3 regions of the Paraburkholderia sp. PREW-6R genome follow, and region 1 is predicted to be linked to each of the others. Evidence: predicted binding sites of a transcription regulator. Region 1 holds the regulator's gene; each other region holds the start of a gene.
The links. Region 1 encodes LexA, which represses DNA repair genes until DNA is damaged. Its sites were predicted from a motif close to ACTGTATNNNNATACAGT; they were not measured.

Region 1 (6,391 bases):
GGGTTGCGTAGCGTGGCGTGCCGGCCGTCGCGCAGCGCCGCAAACCGCCGAGCGCGGGTGCTTCACCCTGCGCGGTAAGGAGGGCTGGCGGGCCGGCCGCCAGCGTGGGAAAAAGTCCGCGGGCCGGGCCGCATGTGTCTGGCGTCTGGCGGCGCACACCTGGCGTTTTCCATCCCTTGCAAGCTGAATTGCGGCGCACCATGATTGATTGACAACGCGCGCTTTGCGCGAAGGGAGAAAATCATGGCGAGCTACCAAAAAATCCTGCTGTGCTACGACGGCTCGCGCGAGGGCCGCAAGGCGTTACGCTGCGGCGCGGACTTGGCCTTGGACCTCAAAGCGGAGACGCATTTACTGTCTGTCGTCGATATGCGTTCGAGCATTGCGCAAAGCGCGGGCCTGCTGACCGACGTCGCCTGCGGCAGCTTCGAGAAAACCGCGCGCGATATTCTTCAGGAGGGCGTGGACTGGCTGACCGAGCGAGGGGTGACCGCGCAGGGCCACTTCGCATTCGGCCACCCGATCGACGAAATCGCAAATCTTGCGAACGAGTTGCATGTCGACCTCGTAGTGGTTGGCCACCGTTGCCGTACCGGCTTATCGCGATGGTGGATGGGCGCGGGGAACACGCCGCTGCTCGACCGTATATCGTGCAGCATTCTGGTGGCGTGCTCTTCGGCACAGGAGCAACAGCAGGCGGCGGCCTGACGGCTGGATTGCACTGCTGCCTACGGCGCGCTCCGGAAGCTCCAGAGCGCGCGGATTTCAAAGACTTATTCGTTCAGGTTGACTGCCGCCAGTTTCCACGTGAACAGGCCTTCGCGCTGGAAGATCGCCGAATAACGCGCGTCGCCCGCGCCGTGCTGGTAGGTGACCACAAATTCATTGATGCCCCGATAGCCAGCCGTGGTTTGCGGCGGCTGCGGCGGCGTGTTGCTGTTGGCGGCTGGATTGTCGGCCATGTTGTTGCCCGCGCCATTGCCAATGCCATTGTTCGCCGCGCCGTTGCTTGAATTGTTGCCTGCAGCGGGGCCGGCTGGCGTCACCGGCGTCGCCGCCTGCGGATTGTCGGCCGGCGACGACGATAACGGCGGCGCCTGCGGCCGCTCGCCAGGGTTGCCACGCGGCGGCATCCCATTGAGCAACGCGGCGACGCCATCCGGTGTGGCGTAGGCGTCCACCAGCGGACCGACCAGCGCTACGCCGATCATCGCGCCAATCGCAGCCAACGGATTGCCATTGCTCTGCGCGTCGAGCCGCCGGGTCAAAAGTGCGGTCACCTGCTGCTTGAGGCTGTCGCGCAAGGCCGGAAAATCGACGTACTGGTTCACGGTTGCCGCGTCGCGAGCGTCCGCAGCGCGTTTGAGGTTATTCAACGCAATATACGGCGACGCATAACCCAGCCCTAACGCCGCGATCACCACGACCGCAACCAGCGCGGCCATAAGCGCGCGCTTTGTGCCACGCCTCGTGCCAGGACTCGTGCTTGTTGGAACTGTCATCGAATGACACTCTCCGTGAGGTGGGATCTAACGTGGACCTCGACCACGCCAAAACGATCCCTTACCTACCAGTCCCGGTTCGTTGATTGCCGCCGTGCTCAGGATTCGAACACCGCGCCGTGCACGTTGGCTTCGTCTGCGATGCAGCGGTCGATCATCCGGCATACCGCGTCCATCGTGCCGACCATGATGAGCCGCGACGGCCCGTGATAGACCCGAACCGGCGCCCGGCGCGTGGGCTCGGCCGTGTTCAGGCCGGAGTTCAACGATACCCGGGCAAAGGCCGGCAGCGCGGACGGCAGCATGGGCATCGCGACGTCAGGCTGATCGAACAGCGAAGGCGTGCTCACGTTGGATGCGCCAGTCAACGAGCAGGGCACGAGCTTGCGCAGATGGCGCAGGCGACCAAACTGGCGAAAGGGCAGCAGGCGGGCAAGACGTTCCATGAGACTCTCCAGGCAATTCAACGTTGAGGCAACTGTGTTCGGCGAAGCCGAGCACCAGGCAGGGCAGCGAGCGGCAGGCTAGCGGCGCCGGGCAAACGGGATTCGATCAGTAATGAAGCAGGCGACAATGACGGGAAAAGGGTGACGATTGCCAGCCGACGACCGATCCATAACCAACCATCGCAAACTCGCGGTCGGCACCACCAGCAAGCCGCAAAAGCCGCTGCTTTAAAACTCGCCAGGCCGGATCAGACCGACGGCGATCCCTTCGAGCGCAAACTCCGCGCTGCCGGTTTCGACGAAGATATTCTCGTAATCAGGGTTCTCGGCAATCAGTTCCAGCCCGTTGGGCCGGCGCTTCAGGCGTTTGACGGTCACGTCGTCGCCGAGACGGGCAATGATGATCTGGCCGTCTTTCGCCTCGCTCTTCTTCTGGACGGCAAGCAGGTCGCCGTCGAAAATTCCCGCGTCACGCATGGACAGGCCGCGCACCTTCAACAGGTAATCGGGCTTGCTCGAAAACAGCGCCGGGTCACACGCGTAGTGCTGAGAGATATGTTCCTGTGCAAGGATCGGACTGCCCGCCGCGACACGGCCGATGAGTGGCAACGACAGTTGCATGATGCTGGCATGCGGCAACGTGAACTGATGCGGTGCCTCCTCCGGCGTGGACAGCAGGCGGATGCCGCGCGACGCCCCCGCGGCGAGTTCGATCACGCCCTTGCGCGCAAGCGCTCTCAAATGCTCCTCTGCGGAGTTCGCCGAGCTGAACCCAAGTTCGGCGGCGATTTCCGCGCGGGTGGGCGGAAAGCCGGTGCGTTCAATTGCCCGGCGGATCAGATCGAAAACCTGCTGCTGTCGTGCGGTAAGTTTGGTCATGGCGCCACTGTATGGATGAACAGGTGACTGTATTTTTATACAGTATCCGGCGCATTTCAAGCTTTACTTTAAGTTCCTGTCTGCGAGCGACGCAGCAGCGCCGTCCACGGGCGCTCCAGCGGCGGCTTTGATGCATGAACGCCGGCGGCCGCCGTCGTTACCACTTTTCCGTATTAAAACATGAAGAAACATTATTTTTAATGATGTAAGCCGTTCGATAGACTGCTCTGCGGGTCGCTTCTCCAGACAGGTGAGGGCGACACAAAAACACATCACACGCAGCTTCAGCACATCGCAACGCGGAGAAAGTTGGCATGAACCATCAAGGCACGGGGCTGAAAGGCAGAACAGGAAAACTGATCGCGGCGCTCGCATTCTGCGCCGCGGGTGCGGTCGCGGCACTGGGCGCGGCCACCCAGGCGCAGGCGGCGGATACCACGTTGCTGAACGTGTCCTACGATCCGACACGGGAGTTGTATCAGGACGAAAACGCGGCTTTTGGTAAAGCGTGGAAAGCCAGAACGGGCGAGACGATCACGTTCAAACAGTCACATGGCGGTTCTGGCGCGCAGGCTCGCTCGGTGCTCGACGGTTTGCAGGCCGACGTGGTGACGCTGGCGCTTGCCTACGACATCGACGCGCTCGCCAGCAAGGGTCTCATCGACAAGGGCTGGCAGAAGCGTCTGCCGGACAACGCGTCGCCGTACACGTCGACGATCGTGTTTCTGGTGCGCAAGGGCAACCCCAGGCACATCAAGGACTGGGATGACCTCGTCAAACCGGGCGTGTCGATCGTCACACCGAATCCGAAGACTTCGGGCGGCGCGCGCTGGAACTATCTGGCTGCGTGGGTGTACGCCGAACATCAGCCGGGCGGCAACGACCAGAAGGCGAGGGAGTTCGTGGGCAAGCTTTACAAGAACGCCGGCGTGCTGGATTCGGGCGCGCGCGGCGCGACCACCAGCTTCGTGCAGCGCGGCATCGGCGACGTGCTGATCGCGTGGGAAAACGAGGCGTTTCTGTCGCAGAAGGAGTTCGGCGCGGACAAGTTCGAGATCGTAGTGCCGTCGGTGAGCATTCTGGCCGAGCCGCCGGTGGCGGTGGTGGACAAGGTGGTCGACCGGCACGGCACGCGCAAGGTTGCCGAGGCCTATCTGAACTTCCTCTATAGCGAGGAAGGCCAGGAGATCGCCGCGAAAAACTTCTATCGTCCGCGTTCGACCAAAGTGCCGGCCGAGCTGACTGCCAGGTTTCCAAAGCTGAAGCTCTATACGGTCGACGATTCGTTCGGCGGATGGACCAACGCGCAGAAAACGCACTTTGCCGACGGCGGCGTGTTCGATTCGATCTACCAGCCGCAGTGACGCCATGACGGAACTGCGCCGCAGCCGGCGCCGACCGACGCGTCGAGCGTCACACCGGAGCGCGCCCTTGGGCGCGCTTCTGGCCGCTTGGGGCCGGTGGCCGCAACAGGCTGGCATTAACCTGAAAGAGTACCCAGCATGACCACGTTGACCTTCCGAAAACCGAGCGCGTTGCCCGGTTTTGGCCTGACGCTCGGCATCACGGTGGCTTACCTGAGCCTCGTGGTGCTGATTCCGCTTGCGGCGACTTTTCTGAAAACCGCCACCCTCGACTGGGCGCAGTTCGTCCGAGCCGTCAGCTCGCCGCGCGTGCTGGCGTCCTACCGGCTCACGTTTTTCTCGGCGCTGGGCGGCGCGCTGATCAATGCGGTGTTCGGCTTTCTGGTCGCATGGGTGCTGGTGCGCTATACGTTTCCGTTCAAGCGGATTGTCGACGCGGTGGTCGATCTGCCGTTCGCGTTGCCCACGTCCGTGGCCGGCATTTCGCTCGCAGCCGTGTACGCCGGCAACGGCTGGATCGGTCAGTATCTGCAACCGCTCGGCATCAAAATCGCATTCACGCCGGCCGGTGTGCTGGTCGCGCTGACGTTCATCGGTTTGCCGTTCGTCGTGCGCACGGTGCAGCCGGTGCTCGAGGAGTTCGAGCGTGAGCAGGAAGAGGCCGCGGCGTGCCTGGGCGCGTCGCGCTGGCTGACGTTTCGCCGGGTCGTGCTGCCCGCCGTCTTTCCGGCTTTGCTGACGGGCTTCGCGCTGGCATTTGCCCGTGCACTCGGCGAATACGGCTCGGTGATTTTCATCGCGGGCAACGTGCCGATGAAATCCGAAATCACGTCGCTGCTGATCATCACCAAGCTCGAACAGTACGACTACGCGGGTGCGACCGCGCTCGCCGTCGTGATGCTGGTGGTGTCGTTCGTGATGCTGCTGCTGATCAACACGCTGCAATGGTATTTGCAGCGCCGCACCGGGCGCGGGGCAGCGGGCGTGGCTTCGGCCGTGTCGAACGTGGCGACGAGCGTTAATGTGAGCGCTGCGGGTGCTGCCGGTGCTGCGGGCAATGGCGGGGCAGACAACATGGCAAAGAGCGCGGCAAAGAGCGCGGCAGATGGGCCGCCGAGCGGCGGAGGTGCGCGATGAGCCACCAGGCCCGGAATCAACCCGTCGATCAGCCGGTGAATCAGCCCGTGAATCAGCCGGTAAGTCAGGCTGATCGCCCGAATAACGCCAGTACGACAGCCGCCGTGGCCGCGGCCGTGGCGCCGCGCGCGCCGCTGAACGTCGCGCGCCGGCCCGATCCGGTGACCGAAGCGCCAGTCGTGCGCTGGCTGCTTACGGGCGTGGCGCTGCTGTTTCTTGCGCTCTTTCTCGTCGTGCCGCTCGTCGCCGTTTTCTATCAGGCGTTGAGCAAAGGCGTGGGTTTCTATCTGGAATCGCTCGCCGATCCGGACGCTTTGTCGGCGATCAAGCTGACCGTCATCACCGCCGCGATCGCGGTGCCATTGAATCTCGTGTTCGGTCTGGCCGCGTCGTGGTGCATCGCCAAATTCGAGTTTCGCGGCAAGGCGCTGCTCACGACGCTGATCGATCTGCCGTTCTCGGTGTCGCCCGTGATCTCCGGCCTGATCTATGTGCTGATGTTCGGCGCGCAAGGCTGGTTCGGGCCGTGGCTGGAGGATCACAACATCCAGATCATCTTCGCGGTGCCGGGCATCGTACTCGCCACCATCTTCGTCACGTTCCCGTTCGTGGCGCGCGAGCTGATTCCGCTGATGCAGGCGCAAGGCAACGACGAGGAAGAGGCGGCGCACGTGCTCGGCGCATCCGGCTGGCAGATCTTTCGCCGCGTCACGCTGCCGAACGTCAAATGGGGCCTGCTGTATGGCGTGATCCTGTGCAATGCGCGTGCAATGGGTGAGTTCGGCGCGGTATCGGTGGTGTCCGGCCACATTCGCGGCCAGACCGACACCATGCCGCTGCACGTCGAAATCCTCTACAACGAGTACAACTTCTCGGCGGCGTTCGCGGTCGCGTCGGTGCTGGCGCTGCTCGCGCTCGTCACGCTCGGCCTGAAGCTGCTCGCCGAGCGTCATATGTCGGCGGAGCTGTCATCGGCGCGCGATGTGCCCGCGCATGCCGGACCCGTCACCGCGGTGCCCGCGACGCCCGCTTTTGCTACCGCGCAGCACAACGCAGTCAAGCA
Region 2 (6,391 bases), 1.4 Mb from region 1:
TTCGCTCGACGCCATCACGACGATCTTCTGCGAAACGCGATCGATCACGAGGCCGACATACAGTTCCTTCTTGATGTCAGCGCCTTCTTCGATCAGCAGACGATTCACCTTCTGGCCTTCCGGACCGGTCTGGTGCGTGACGAGCTGCATGCCGAGGATCTGTTCCGAGTACTCGCGAACCTGATCCAGCGACTTGGCGACCTTCACGCCGCCGCCCTTGCCACGGCCACCCGCGTGGATCTGAGCCTTTACGACCCATACCGGGCCACCGAGCTCTTCCGCGGCCTTGACCGCATCATCCACCGAGAAGACCGGCTTGCCGCGCGGTACCGCGACGCCGAATTTCCGCAGGATTTCCTTACCCTGGTACTCGTGAATCTTCATGCGTGATTCCCTTCAGTCTGAGAGTTGGATTGAACTTCGTTTCCGCTGCCGTCGTTCATGCCGGACGCATTGCCGCCCTCGCCTGTCTGGCGGGCCGCCCCGTCGCCTGACGATGCTGCACGATCCGCTTTATACGGAGCGTGGCCATACCAGCGCGGATAAAACTCTTGCACCGCCTCGCCGTCGAAACGCAGCGCATGGCAGCGTCCCAACTGGAATGGCGGCTTGTCGTTGAAATGCTCGCCTGTGCCGGCAGGCGATTCGTCTCCTGAACTGGTGTCCGCGCCTGGGGCGCCTCGATCGGTATTCCACACGTCGCCGGCGAATGCCTGAATCGCGGCGGTCGGCAAAACCGCGCACAACTCGGTGAGATGCGTGCAACCCACGGTGCCACCCAGCAAGCGGGCAGCCTCGCGGCGAAAGTTGTGACGGAGATTGAGCCCGATAAGGGCACGATAGGCGGGATTGCTGGCCTGGCATAACCCTGGATAGGGCATCCAGTCGGACGACGCCTCGGCGTCCACGACATTGAGCTTGCGATCGATGGTGATGCGAAGCCAGAGTTCATGGATCGGCTGACCATTGGGCCGGACCCCCGACGCAAGCACCACGTCGCGCGGTTTCTGGTCGGTCAGGCATGCTTCCACATCCCACAGGCCATCCGCTCGCTCATAAGCTTCCGCTCTGATTGCGCGACGGTGGCGCAATTGTCGGGACACGGGCTGGGAGAGCGGCATGGGAAGGGAAAGGCCGGATTGGAAAACCCACGAATTTTAGCATACTGGGTATTTGGGACAGGCCAAACGCGCAGGCCTTCGTGCGTCAGCCTGGATGCGGGATACCTTGCGCCAAACGGGCTTCGCGGATCGCGCGGCGAGACAGTTCAGTCGGGAGCGCACGCATGCCGACTGGATGCCCGAAACTCGCCAAACAGGACGGCCGAACGGGACGTTATTCTTCAACCCAGTCGTCGTCGATTCCCTTGAGGATTTTGCCGATCGTGGCGCCGGAGAATCCGCGCGATGCCAGAAAGCGCGCCTGCTTCGCCCTGTCCGCCTGCGTATGCGGCAGTTCGCCGAATTTCTTGCGCCATACCGCCTGAGCGCGGGCAAGTTCGGTTTCGCGCAATTGCGCGCTAGCCTCTTCTACCAGCGTCGGGTCCACCGCATGCTGCTTCAGTTCGCCGACGATCCGGCTCGCGCCCAGCCGCGACGAGCGGCGATGAATCAGACTCTCCGCGAAACGCGAATCGGACAGCCAGTTCTCCGCTTCGAGTTGATCGAGCAACGTGTCGAGCGAATCGCTTTCTTCAACGAACGGTTTCAACTTGCGCGACAGTTCAGCGCGACTATATTCGCGGCGCGACAGGTAGCCGAGTGCGCGACCTTTTAGCGACCGTGCCGGGCGTTGGGATTTCCTGGTGTCGTCTTGCCCGGGCTTCGTTTCGCCGGGGACACGACGCGAGCGTGTGTAGGTGGTCTCCGAAGAGCCCGAGCCAGCAGGTGGAGAGGTCTGAAAGTGCGCACGCTGAGGGCTGCGGCCCGCAGCGCGGTCGTGTGCATCGAACGATTCAAATGGATCGGCCTGGTCTAAAGCCGGATTATCTGGATCGTTCTCACCTTCACGCAGGGCCGCCGCACTGCGTCCGGTATCAGACAGCGGCCAACCCTTGCGTGTCACGTGATAGTTACTCTTCGTCCGCGACTTCGGCGCCTGCGCCGGTCACGGCTTCCGCCATGGCGTTCACGCCGAGCGATTCGCGAATGCGATTTTCGATTTCACGAGCGATGTCCGGATTTTCGCGCAGGAATTCGCGCGCATTGTCCTTGCCCTGACCAATCCGTTCGCCGTTGTAGCTATACCAGGCGCCGGCCTTGTCGACGATCTTGGCCGATACGCCCAGGTCGATAACTTCGCCCTGGCGCGAGATACCTTCGCCGTACAGAATGTCGAAAATCGCTTCGCGGAAAGGCGGCGACACCTTGTTCTTCACGACCTTCACGCGGGTTTCATTGCCGATCACTTCATCATTCTTCTTGATCGAACCGATCCGGCGAATGTCCAGGCGCACCGACGCGTAAAACTTCAGCGCGTTACCACCGGTGGTGGTTTCCGGATTGCCGAACATCACGCCGATCTTCATGCGGATCTGGTTGATGAAGATGACGAGGCAGTTCGTGCGTTTGATCGTGCCGGTCAGCTTGCGCAGCGCCTGCGACATCAGGCGCGCTTGCAAACCCGGCAGCGAGTCGCCCATTTCGCCTTCGATTTCCGCTTTCGGCACGAGTGCCGCGACCGAGTCGATCACGATCATGTCGATCGAGCCCGAACGCACCAGCGCGTCCGCGATTTCGAGCGCCTGTTCGCCTGTGTCCGGCTGCGAAACCAGCAGATCGTTCACGTTCACGCCGAGCTTGCCCGCGTACTGGATATCCAGCGCGTGTTCCGCGTCGATAAACGCTGCCGTGCCACCCAGCTTTTGCATTTCCGCGACGACTTGCAGCGTCAGCGTGGTTTTACCCGACGATTCCGGACCATAAATCTCAACCACACGGCCACGCGGCAAACCGCCGACGCCCAGCGCGATGTCGAGTCCGAGCGATCCGGTTGAGACCACCTGGATGTCTTCGACCACCTCACCTGCGCCGAGCCGCATGACCGACCCTTTGCCGAACTGTTTTTCGATCTGCGCGAGTGCGGCAGCCAGTGCCTTGCTCTTTTCAGCAGTCAGTCCAGCCGAGCCTTTCTTGCTTTCTTCCATGAATCGTCCTTTGCTATGATGAACGGCGTCTGAGGCAGGTGTGCGGCGCGTTTTTAGCGGACAGCACACGAAACTCAGACACTGTATAAAAAAACAGTAGTTTTGGCAAGCGCGATTCTCATGCGAACACGCATTTTTACTGTCGTGCTGCCCGGAACTACCCAAATTATTTTCGGAGACCGCTGTGCGCCGCGGGGACACCCAAAGTGCCGGCAAGGCAGGCTGACGCATCATGCGAATTCTGATTGCCGAAGACGACAGCATACTCGCGGACGGTCTGGTTCGATCACTCCGCCAATCGGCCTATGCCGTCGATCATGTGAAGAACGGCGTCGAAGCCGACACCGCCCTTTCCATGCAGACGTTCGACCTGTTGATCCTCGATCTGGGCCTGCCGCGCATGTCCGGCCTCGACGTGCTGCGCCGCCTGCGCGCCCGCAATTCGAACCTGCCGGTGCTGATTCTGACCGCGGCGGACAGCGTCGACGAACGCGTCAAAGGTCTTGATCTGGGCGCCGACGATTACATGGCCAAACCCTTTGCGCTGAACGAGCTGGAAGCGCGCGTGCGCGCGTTGACCCGGCGCGGCGCGGGTGGCGGCCCGACAGTCGTGCGGCACGGCTCGCTTTCGTTCGACCAGGTTGGCCGGATCGCCTATGTCAACGAGCAGGTGATCGACCTGTCGGCGCGCGAACTCGGCTTGCTCGAAGTACTGTTGCAACGAATCGGCCGGCTGGTTTCGAAGGAGCAACTCGTCGACCATCTGTGCGAATGGGGCGAGGAAGTGAGCAATAACGCAATCGAGGTATATGTGCACCGGCTGCGCAGGAAAATCGAGCCGAGCGGCGTGCGCATCATCACTGTGCGCGGCCTCGGCTATTGCCTCGAGAAGGCCGCTTCGCCGGCGGCTGTGAGCGCCGCCGCCCTTGCCGCGCAGGCGCAGGCCGCCGAGCCCGAACCGCCTGCCGCGCCTTCGCCGGGCGCGCCGCCGGCGAGTCATCACTACAAGTAGAGCGCACTCATGTCCGCACGCGCAGATCGCGCCACGGCGCGCGCGGCGGACCTGGACGAGGCGCGCGACGAGCGCTACGCCAATCCATTCGCGCCGCCGGACGAAACCGAGGCCGCCGAAGCGCGCCCGCGCTCGCTGTTCGGCGAGATTCTCGACTGGATGCTGGCCCCGCTGCTGCTGTTATGGCCGATGAGTCTCGCGGTCACTTATCTGGTCGCCAAGTCGATCGCGAACGGGCCGTTCGACCGCGCGCTCGAAACCGACGCCTATGTGCTGGCACGTCAGATTCATCCGGTGAACGGGGTGGCGGAACTGTCGCTGCCCGACTCCACGCGAGACTTTCTGCGCGCGGACAACGTGGACAGCGTTTTCTATCAGGTGCTCGGCACGCGCGGCGAACTGGTGGGCGGCGAGCGGGACATGCCGCTGCCCCATGAAGAGGACCGCCCGCAGCCCGGCCTCGTCGAATTTCGCGACGATGTGCTGCGCGGCAACGACATCCGCGTCGCCTATACGACTGTCGAGTTTCCGCAGACGGCCGGCGCGCAGCCCGTGCTGGTCCAGGTAGCGGAAACGCTCGACAAGCGCAGCCAGCTCGCCAACGACATCATCAAAGGCGTGATCCTGCCGCAGTTCGTGATTCTGCCGCTCGCCATCCTGCTGGTCTGGTTCGGCCTGTCACGCGGACTGGCGCCGCTGCACGCGCTGCAGGCGCATATCCGCGCGCGCCGCCCGGACGATCTCTCGCCGCTCGAGGCGCGTCGCGCGCCGCCGGAAATCGAGCCGCTCGTCACGTCATTCAACGATCTGCTGACGCGCCTCGAACAGAATATGGAATTGCAGAAACGTTTCATCGCCGACGCCGCGCATCAGATGAAAACCCCGCTGGCCGGGCTGCGCACCCAGGCTGAGCTCGCGCTTCGGCAGGAGGCGTCGGCGGAGGTTCACCGCTCACTCGAACAGATCGCCACGAGTTCGGAACAGGCGGCGCGGCTCGTCACGCAACTGCTCGCGCTGGCGCGCGCTGAAAACCGCATGTCGGGCCAGATTTTCAGTCCCGTCGACGTGACCGACGTGGCGCGCAGCGCCGTGCGCGACTGGGTTCAGGCTGCGCTCGCCAAGCAGATGGATCTCGGCTATGAAGCGCCGGACGAGCACGTCGACGTGGACGGCAACCCGGTCATGCTGCGCGAAATGCTGTCGAACCTGATCGACAACGCGATCCGCTATACGCCGCCGGGCGGCCGCATCACGGTACGCGTGCGGCAGGACCCCGCGAAGCGGCGCGTCCATCTCGAAGTGGAAGACACCGGTCCCGGCATTCCCGTCGCCGAACGCTCGCGGGTCATCGAGCGCTTCTACCGCATTCTCGGACGCGAAGGTGACGGGAGCGGACTCGGCCTCGCCATCGTCCGCGAGATCGCGACGATGCATGGTGGCGAGCTGACCATCGACGACAACGTCTACCAAAGCATGCCCCGGCTCGCAGGTACGCTCGTGCGTGTCAGTCTGAGCGTGCGTCCGGTGGCACCGGACTTACCCTAACGAGTCCGTCAAACTTAATTCCCAAATCGGCAACTTGAACGACGATAGATGGGTTTTCCGAATAGATAAAATCGATATCAAGAATATTAGAAGCGTTGGCCCGGCCGTCGAGGTATTCGCGCTCCGCCTTGAAACGTCAGTACGCCGTAAGTTTCCACTCCAATAATCGGTTGCACGGAGACGCCCTTCCGGCGAACCGCGTGCAGATCAAAATATTGGAGACGACATATGGCAACCGTTGGCGGGCAAATCTCGCATGTGCCGATGACGAGCGCTGAGAAGCGGGTGATCTTCGCATCGTCGCTCGGTACGATTTTCGAGTGGTATGACTTCTTCCTGGCCGGCTCGCTTGCGGCCTTCATCAGCAAAAGCTTTTTCTCCGGCGTGAACCCCACGGCGGCTTTCATCTTCACCCTTCTGAGCTTTGCCGCCGGCTTTGCGGTGCGACCGTTCGGCGCAATCGTATTCGGACGCCTCGGCGATCTGGTCGGCCGCAAGTACACGTTCCTCGTCACGATTCTGATCATGGGCCTGTCGACGTTCCTCGTCGGCTTCCTGCCGGGTTATGCGTCGATCGGAATGGCTTCGCCGGTCATCTTCATCGCGATGCGCATGCTGCAAGGTCTCGCGCTCGGCGGCGAGTATGGCGGCGCTGCGACCTATGTGGCCGAACATGCGCCGCCGGGACG
Region 3 (6,391 bases), on a different replicon from region 1:
TCATCTCCAAACCACTTGCCGAATTGCTGCTGCAGAATCCGCGCACCAGCGCCGACATTCTGGAGCTGCGCCAGGGGCTCGAAGCGATTTCCACTGTGTATGCCGCCGAGCGCGCCACGGCGGCGGACCGCCAGAAAATCGTCGAGGCGTTCGAGGCGTTGAAGGCCGGCTCGCTTGCACAGGATCGCGCGAATCTCGCCGAGCGGGACGCCGCGTTTCATCTCGCGATTGCCGACTCCACGCACAACGTTGCCCTTGCGCATGTGATGCACGGCATTCATACGCTGATTCGTGAAGGCATGCGTCAATACCATCGGCTGATCGATTACGACGAAGCAATGGAAAAGCAGTTGATGAGCCAGCATCAGGCCATCTACGACGCCGTGATGGCGCGCGACGCGCAGAAGGCGCGTAAGGCGGCCGAGCGGCATCTGGCCTATGTGCGTGAAATGTATCGGGACAGACATAAGGACGAGCATCGGGACGACGCGGACAGCGCCGCGCAGCACGTCGGCTCCTGACTGACCGCAATTGACATGATCCGGCGACTTCCCTATATTCGTGGTCTGACCAACATGACCAGTCTTACAGGTAGCGTCACTTGGTCTTTCAAACCGGGGGCGTTCATGCTGCCGCGTTTCTTTGCTAAGAGCTTATGAAAGTCGCCCTCTTCATTCCGTGTTTTATCGACGCGTTCTATCCCGAAGTAGGCATCGCCACGCTCGAACTGCTCGAACGTTTCGGCATTCAGGTCGACTATCCGCCGGAGCAAACCTGCTGCGGGCAACCCATGGCCAATAGCGGCGCGCACGCTGAAGCCGCCGGCGCGGAGCGCGTTTTCGCGCGCAACTTCGCGGGCTATGACTACATAGTCGGACCGTCGGCGAGTTGCGTTCATCACGTGCGCGAGCATCTCACCGCGATCGAACAGACGGACGAAGTCAAACAGGTCCGCGCTAACGCTTACGAACTGGTCGAGTTTCTTCACGACGTGGTCGGCGCGCGCGACTTTCCGTGGGCCGAATTTCCGCATCGTGTTGGATTGCACAACAGTTGCAGCGCGTTGCGGCATCTGAAGGAAGCGTCCGTTTCGGAAGTCGCCGGCGCGCCGTTTTCGAAGCCGCGCACGCTGCTCGAAGGCGTGAAGGGCATCGAGTTCGTGACACCCGCGCGGCCCGACGAATGCTGCGGATTCGGCGGCACGTTCTCGGTTACCGAAGAGCCTGTCTCGGTTCGCATGGGGCAGGACAAGGTGCGCGACCACCTGAACGCGGGCGCCGAATACATCGTATCGGGCGACATGTCGTGTCTGATGCATCAGCAAGGCTGCGCCGAACGCATGAAAGCTGATGCGCGCTTCATTCACATCGCGCAGGTCCTCAATGGAGCACGCGCATGAGCCGGATCGACCACGCGAAGGCGGCAGGCGCTTTCATCAGCAAGACAGAGCATGTTGCGTTTCACGACAGGCGTCTGTGGGATCTGCGTCAGAAGCGTGATGTGCAGGCGCACGGCATTGCCGAATGGGAAACGTTGCGCGAACTCGCGTCGGGCATCAAGGAACATACGCTGTCGAATCTGTCCTCCTATCTCGAACAGTTCGCGGCGGCCGCCGAAGCGAATGGCGTAACCGTGCATTGGGCGGCCACCGCGGAAGAACACAATGCGCTCGTGCACAAGATCATGTCCGAGCGCGGCATGACCACGCTCGTCAAGAGCAAGTCGATGCTGACCGACGAATGCAAGATGCGCGAATACCTGGAGCCGCGCGGCATCACGGTCATGGAAACCGATCTCGGCGAGCGCATCCAGCAGCTCGACCATCAGGACCCGAGCCACATGGTGGTGCCTGCGGTGCACAAGCTGCGCGCCGACGTCGCCGAACTGTTCGGGCGCACCATTGGCACGGACCCGAAGAATAGCGACATTCACTATCTCGCCGAGAGCCAGCGGATGAACACGCGGCCCTATTTCGTGCGCGAGAAAACGGCCGGCATGACTGGTTGCAATTTCGCGGTGGCGGAGACGGGCACGGTCGTCGTGTGTACGAACGAAGGCAACGCGGATCTGTCGGCGAACGTGCCGCCGTTGCATATCGCGTCGATTGGTATCGAGAAGCTGATTCCGAAGGTGTCCGATCTCGGCGTGTTCGTGCGCATGCTGTCGCGCAGCGCGCTCGGCTCGCCGATCACGCAGTACACGTCGCACTTTCGCGCGCCGCGTCGCGGCACGCAGATGCATTACATCCTCGTCGATCATGGGCGCTCCGAGCGCCTGGCGATGGAAGACTTCTGGTACTCGCTCAAGTGCATTCGCTGCGGTGCGTGCATGAACACGTGCCCGGTGTACCGCAGGAGCGGCGGCTTGTCTTACGGCGGCACGTACTCGGGACCGATCGGCGCGATCATCAATCCCACGTTCGACCTGAAGCGGTACAGCGCGCTGCCTTTCGCGTCGACGTTAAACGGCAGCTGCACGAACGTGTGTCCCGTGAAGATCAATATTCACGAGCAGATCTACAAGTGGCGTGCGGTGATCGCAGAGCGCCACGAAGTGCCGTTCGTCAAGCAGGAAGTGTTGAAGATGGCCGGGCGGCTGCTTGCAAGCCCCACGTTGTACCGCGCAACGGTGTCGTCGATGAGTAGCGCGCTGCGGCGCTTGCCGAATTTCGTTCTGTATAACCCGCTCAATATCTGGGGGCGGCAGCGTGAATTGCCCGAGGCGCCCACGCAGACCTTCCACGCGTGGTACAAAAAGAATCGCGGAGGCGGCAATGGCAACGCGTGAAGCGTTTCTTGCAAAGGTGCGCGCGGCGCAACCGGCCGCGCGGCCAAGGCCCGACGTGCCGCTCTTCGACCCCGTGGGCGGCGATCTGCGCGAGCGTTTCACAGCGGCATTGCAGGCCATGGGCGGCACCTGCGTATATGCGGCCAACGCGAATGAGGTCGCTACGCTGATTCGCGAACGCTTTGGCGAGGCGGCGTCGATTGCGTCGGCGACGTGGGAAGTGACCGGTACGCGCACGTTGACCGCGGACACGGAGCCGGCGTCGTTGCAGGATATCGATGTCGGCGTGGTGCGGGCGCGCTTTGGCGTCGCGGAAACCGGTTCGGTGTGGTTCAGCGAGCGCGAGTACGTGGTCAACGCATTGGGTTACATCGTCCAGCATCTGGTCGTGCTACTGGATCCTGCTGAATTACTCGACGGCTTGCAGGATGTGTACCGCCGCGACGACTTCCGCGAAGCGCGCTATGCGGCGCTCGTGACCGGACCGTCTGCGACAGCGGATATCGAAGGCGTGCTGATTCGCGGCGCGCAGGGCGTACGCTCGCTGACGGTAATGTGGCTCGCCGGGTGAGCAGGCGCCTGGTACGCCGATTTCGATGCCGGCGACGCCGTCGCTCTATTTCAGGCTTTCGCGGCGACGATCGGCGCTTCGAGCAGACAACCGAATTCGCGCGCAAAGTCGACGGAAACGCGCGCATGCACGGCGCCCTGTTTGTCGAAAAAGCGCTGTGTTCCGCTGAGCGTGAACACGCCCTCATGCCAGATGCCCGGATGGATGTAAAGACCCTGTGTTCCGTCGAAGCGGAAGCACACGAAGCTTTCTGGCGCGATGTCGTCGCCGGGTAGCGCGAGCGGCACGTAGAAGGGGCGGCCCTCGAGCGGAAAGAAGAGCTGGCCGCCGTCGGGGTGATAGTTCGCGTGCCACAGCAACATGCGCTCTGGCGCGTTTGCGTGGTCTTCGCGTGCGGCTTCGGGCTCTTTCGCATACGCAAGGATGTAGTTGCCCCCCACGGCCTCATTGCGACCGTACAGAATGTCGCCGCGCCATTCGCTGACGAACGTGCCTTCGGTCGTGCCGGCTTCGTCGCCTGTGCCGGCATCGATGGGCCGCGATCCGGTTGCCGGCCACTGAACGATCTCGATTGTGCAGTCGCCCGGCTCCGCGACGAGTCTGCCGAAATGCTTCAGCGTGGCCGGGGTCGCGTCGACCACGGGCATGGAGACAAGCCGCAGGTCGGGAGGCAGGGCGGGGTTCAGGTAGTCGATGGCTTCGGACATGGGTTTTGAGGTGGGAATCAAGGAACGCTGGACGGCGGCTGGCGTTCAGGTGGGTCGTCTGACGGTTTTACAATTTTATGCTCGATTCGCCGAGCGTTCGAGAGATGAACGAGCCCTGCTGCCAGCCTGAACCTCAAGCGCACAGCCTGGGCACGCGTCGATTCCTTCAACCTGCCACCACTCTTTGCTATCATCACTGTACATCCATACAGGTCCAGCAAATCGCCGTGGCAGCACCATTTCCGCCCGACATGCGCTCCGGCGTTCCTTACTATCTGCAGAACTTCGAGCGCGCGCTTGCGTGGCTCGCCGAGCGCTACGACGATCTGCTCGATGCAGGCGAACGTGGCTTCATGCGCGATTTCGCGGCTTTGCCGCAAGCAGCCCGCGCGCTGCTCGTGCGCATGCTCATGCGTAAAGGCACGCTGTTTCGCGCCAGCCGTCTCGCTTACGACGAGATCGGCTGTCCGCTGCAGGCCGGCACGCCGCTCAGCGCGCTGCGCTGGATCGACACCGAACCCGCGCTGACACTCGACGAGCTGTTCGCGCTCACGCCGCGCGCCGAATTGCTGGTCATTTTCGCGGACACGCTCGCGTTGATTCCCGGCGCAAAGAACCTGCGCAAACCGGAGCTGCTGGACGCGCTGCGCCCGTTCTACGCGGTCGAACGCGAAGCGGGCAGCGAGCCGCAGCATGGCGCGGCGCGCCCGCTTTCGTTGTGGCACGCCGGCACCAGCGACCGCGTCCTGCATGTTGCGATCGCGCCGCTGTGCGAGCGGCTACGGCTGATGTTTTTCGGCAATCTGCGCCAGGAATGGTCGGAGTTCGTCCTCGCCGACCTTGGCATCTTCCAGTACGAAAAAGTGGCGTTCGCCGCGTCGTCGCGCGCGTTCCAGCAGCGTGCCGATGTCGACATCTATCTCGCGCTGCACGCCTGTCGCGAAGCGCTCGACCGGCTGCCGGCCGGCGATCCAGGCGCGGAGCACGAGGCGATCCGTGAACTGGTCACGGCCGTCGGCGCGATTGAAACCTCGAATGCGTGGCTCGAAACACGCCGGGCCAAGCTGCTTTTTCGCATTGGCTACCATTGCGAGCGTCGGCAGCAATGGCCTACCGCGCTTGCTGTGTACGAAACGAGTGCGTGGCCCGGCGCGCGGCACCGGCGCATGCGGGTGCTCGAACGCAGCGAGCGCTTCGACGAAGCGCTCGCGCTCGCGCAGCAGGCCGCGGCATCGCCCGAAAGCGAAGAGGAAGCACAGCGTATCGCGCGCATGCTGCCGCGTTTGCGGCGCAAGCGCGGTGAGACGCCGGTCAGGGCGCCCGCGGCGCGGGCGGTCGAGCGCAGCATGGTGGTGCTGCCAAAGCCGGGCACGCCGCAAGCGGTCGAATACGTCGCACGCGAGCATTTGACGAGCGACACCGCGCCCGTGCATTACGTCGAAAACGCGCTGATCAATTCGCTGTTCGGGCTGCTGTGCTGGGAGCCGGTTTTTGCGGCGCTGCCTGGCGCATTTTTTCATCCGTTCCAGCGCGGTCCCGCCGATCTGCACGCGCCGGACTTTTATACGCGCCGCGCCACGCAATTTGCCGCATGTCTCGCGCAACTCGATGGTGGAGCGTATCGCGAGACCATTCTGCGGCATTGGCACGGCAAGGCCGGCCTGCAATCGCCGTTCGTGTTCTGGGGGCTGCTCACACCGGAGCTGATGACGCTGGCGCTCGATTGCCTGCCGGCCGCGCACCTGAAGCTCTGGTTCGAACGTCTGTTGCGTGACGTGCGCGGCAACCGGTCGGGCTTGCCGGACCTGATCCGCTTCTGGCCGAACGAACGGCGCTATGAACTGATCGAGGTGAAGGGGCCTGGCGACCGTCTGCAGGACAACCAGATTCGCTGGCTTGCCTACTGCGTCGAGCATGGCATGCCGGTTCGCGTGCTGGATGTGCGCTGGGCCGAAGAGGCCATCCCGCAAGACGCCGATCGGGCAATGAGCCCGACCGAGGTGGCCGCATGACCTATATGGTCGCCGTGCGCGCCCTGTGCGAGTTCACCGCAAGGCGCGGCGATCTCGATCTGCGCTTCACGCCCGCGCCCACGTCGCTCGAAGGCATGGCCGGGCACGTCACGGTCGCGGGGCGGCGTGCAGGCGGCTACCAGACCGAAATCACGCTGACGGGCACGCATCGCGGCCTCACGGTGCGCGGCCGCGCGGACGGTTACGATCCGGTGGCGAACCGGCTCGAAGAGGTGAAGACTCATCGCGGCGATCTCGAACGGATGCCCGCGAATCACCGCACGCTGCATTGGGCACAGGCGCTCGTGTACGGG

Region 2: the regulator LexA is predicted to act here: its motif matches at 3,226-3,243, upstream of recA (recombinase RecA).
Region 3: the regulator LexA is predicted to act here: its motif matches at 4,261-4,278, upstream of AAGS40_RS18815 (VRR-NUC domain-containing protein).

Annotation. Positions count from the first base shown of each region.
Region 1 is NZ_CP155073.1:1,421,070-1,427,460, forward strand. It holds gene AAGS40_RS06160 (universal stress protein) at 244-708, shown strand; gene AAGS40_RS06165 (DUF2939 domain-containing protein) at 774-1,445, opposite strand; gene AAGS40_RS06170 (hypothetical protein) at 1,601-1,948, opposite strand; gene lexA (transcriptional repressor LexA) at 2,177-2,827, opposite strand; gene AAGS40_RS06180 (sulfate ABC transporter substrate-binding protein) at 3,142-4,191, shown strand; partial or broken gene cysT (sulfate ABC transporter permease subunit CysT) at 4,330-5,166, shown strand; gene cysW (sulfate ABC transporter permease subunit CysW) at 5,325-6,391, shown strand, end outside.
Region 2 is NZ_CP155073.1:2,777,152-2,783,542, forward strand. It holds gene sucC (ADP-forming succinate--CoA ligase subunit beta) at 1-384, opposite strand, end outside; gene AAGS40_RS12120 (DUF2889 domain-containing protein) at 381-1,121, opposite strand; gene recX (recombination regulator RecX) at 1,336-2,064, opposite strand; gene recA (recombinase RecA) at 2,072-3,145, opposite strand; gene AAGS40_RS12135 (response regulator transcription factor) at 3,378-4,157, shown strand; gene AAGS40_RS12140 (sensor histidine kinase N-terminal domain-containing protein) at 4,167-5,702, shown strand; gene AAGS40_RS12145 (MFS transporter) at 5,931-6,391, shown strand, end outside.
Region 3 is NZ_CP155074.1:784,497-790,887, forward strand. It holds gene AAGS40_RS18790 (FadR/GntR family transcriptional regulator) at 1-521, shown strand, start outside; gene AAGS40_RS18795 ((Fe-S)-binding protein) at 656-1,399, shown strand; gene AAGS40_RS18800 (lactate utilization protein B) at 1,396-2,787, shown strand; gene AAGS40_RS18805 (LUD domain-containing protein) at 2,774-3,358, shown strand; gene AAGS40_RS18810 (ureidoglycolate lyase) at 3,409-4,065, opposite strand; gene AAGS40_RS18815 (VRR-NUC domain-containing protein) at 4,317-6,077, shown strand; gene AAGS40_RS18820 (ATP-dependent DNA helicase) at 6,074-6,391, shown strand, end outside.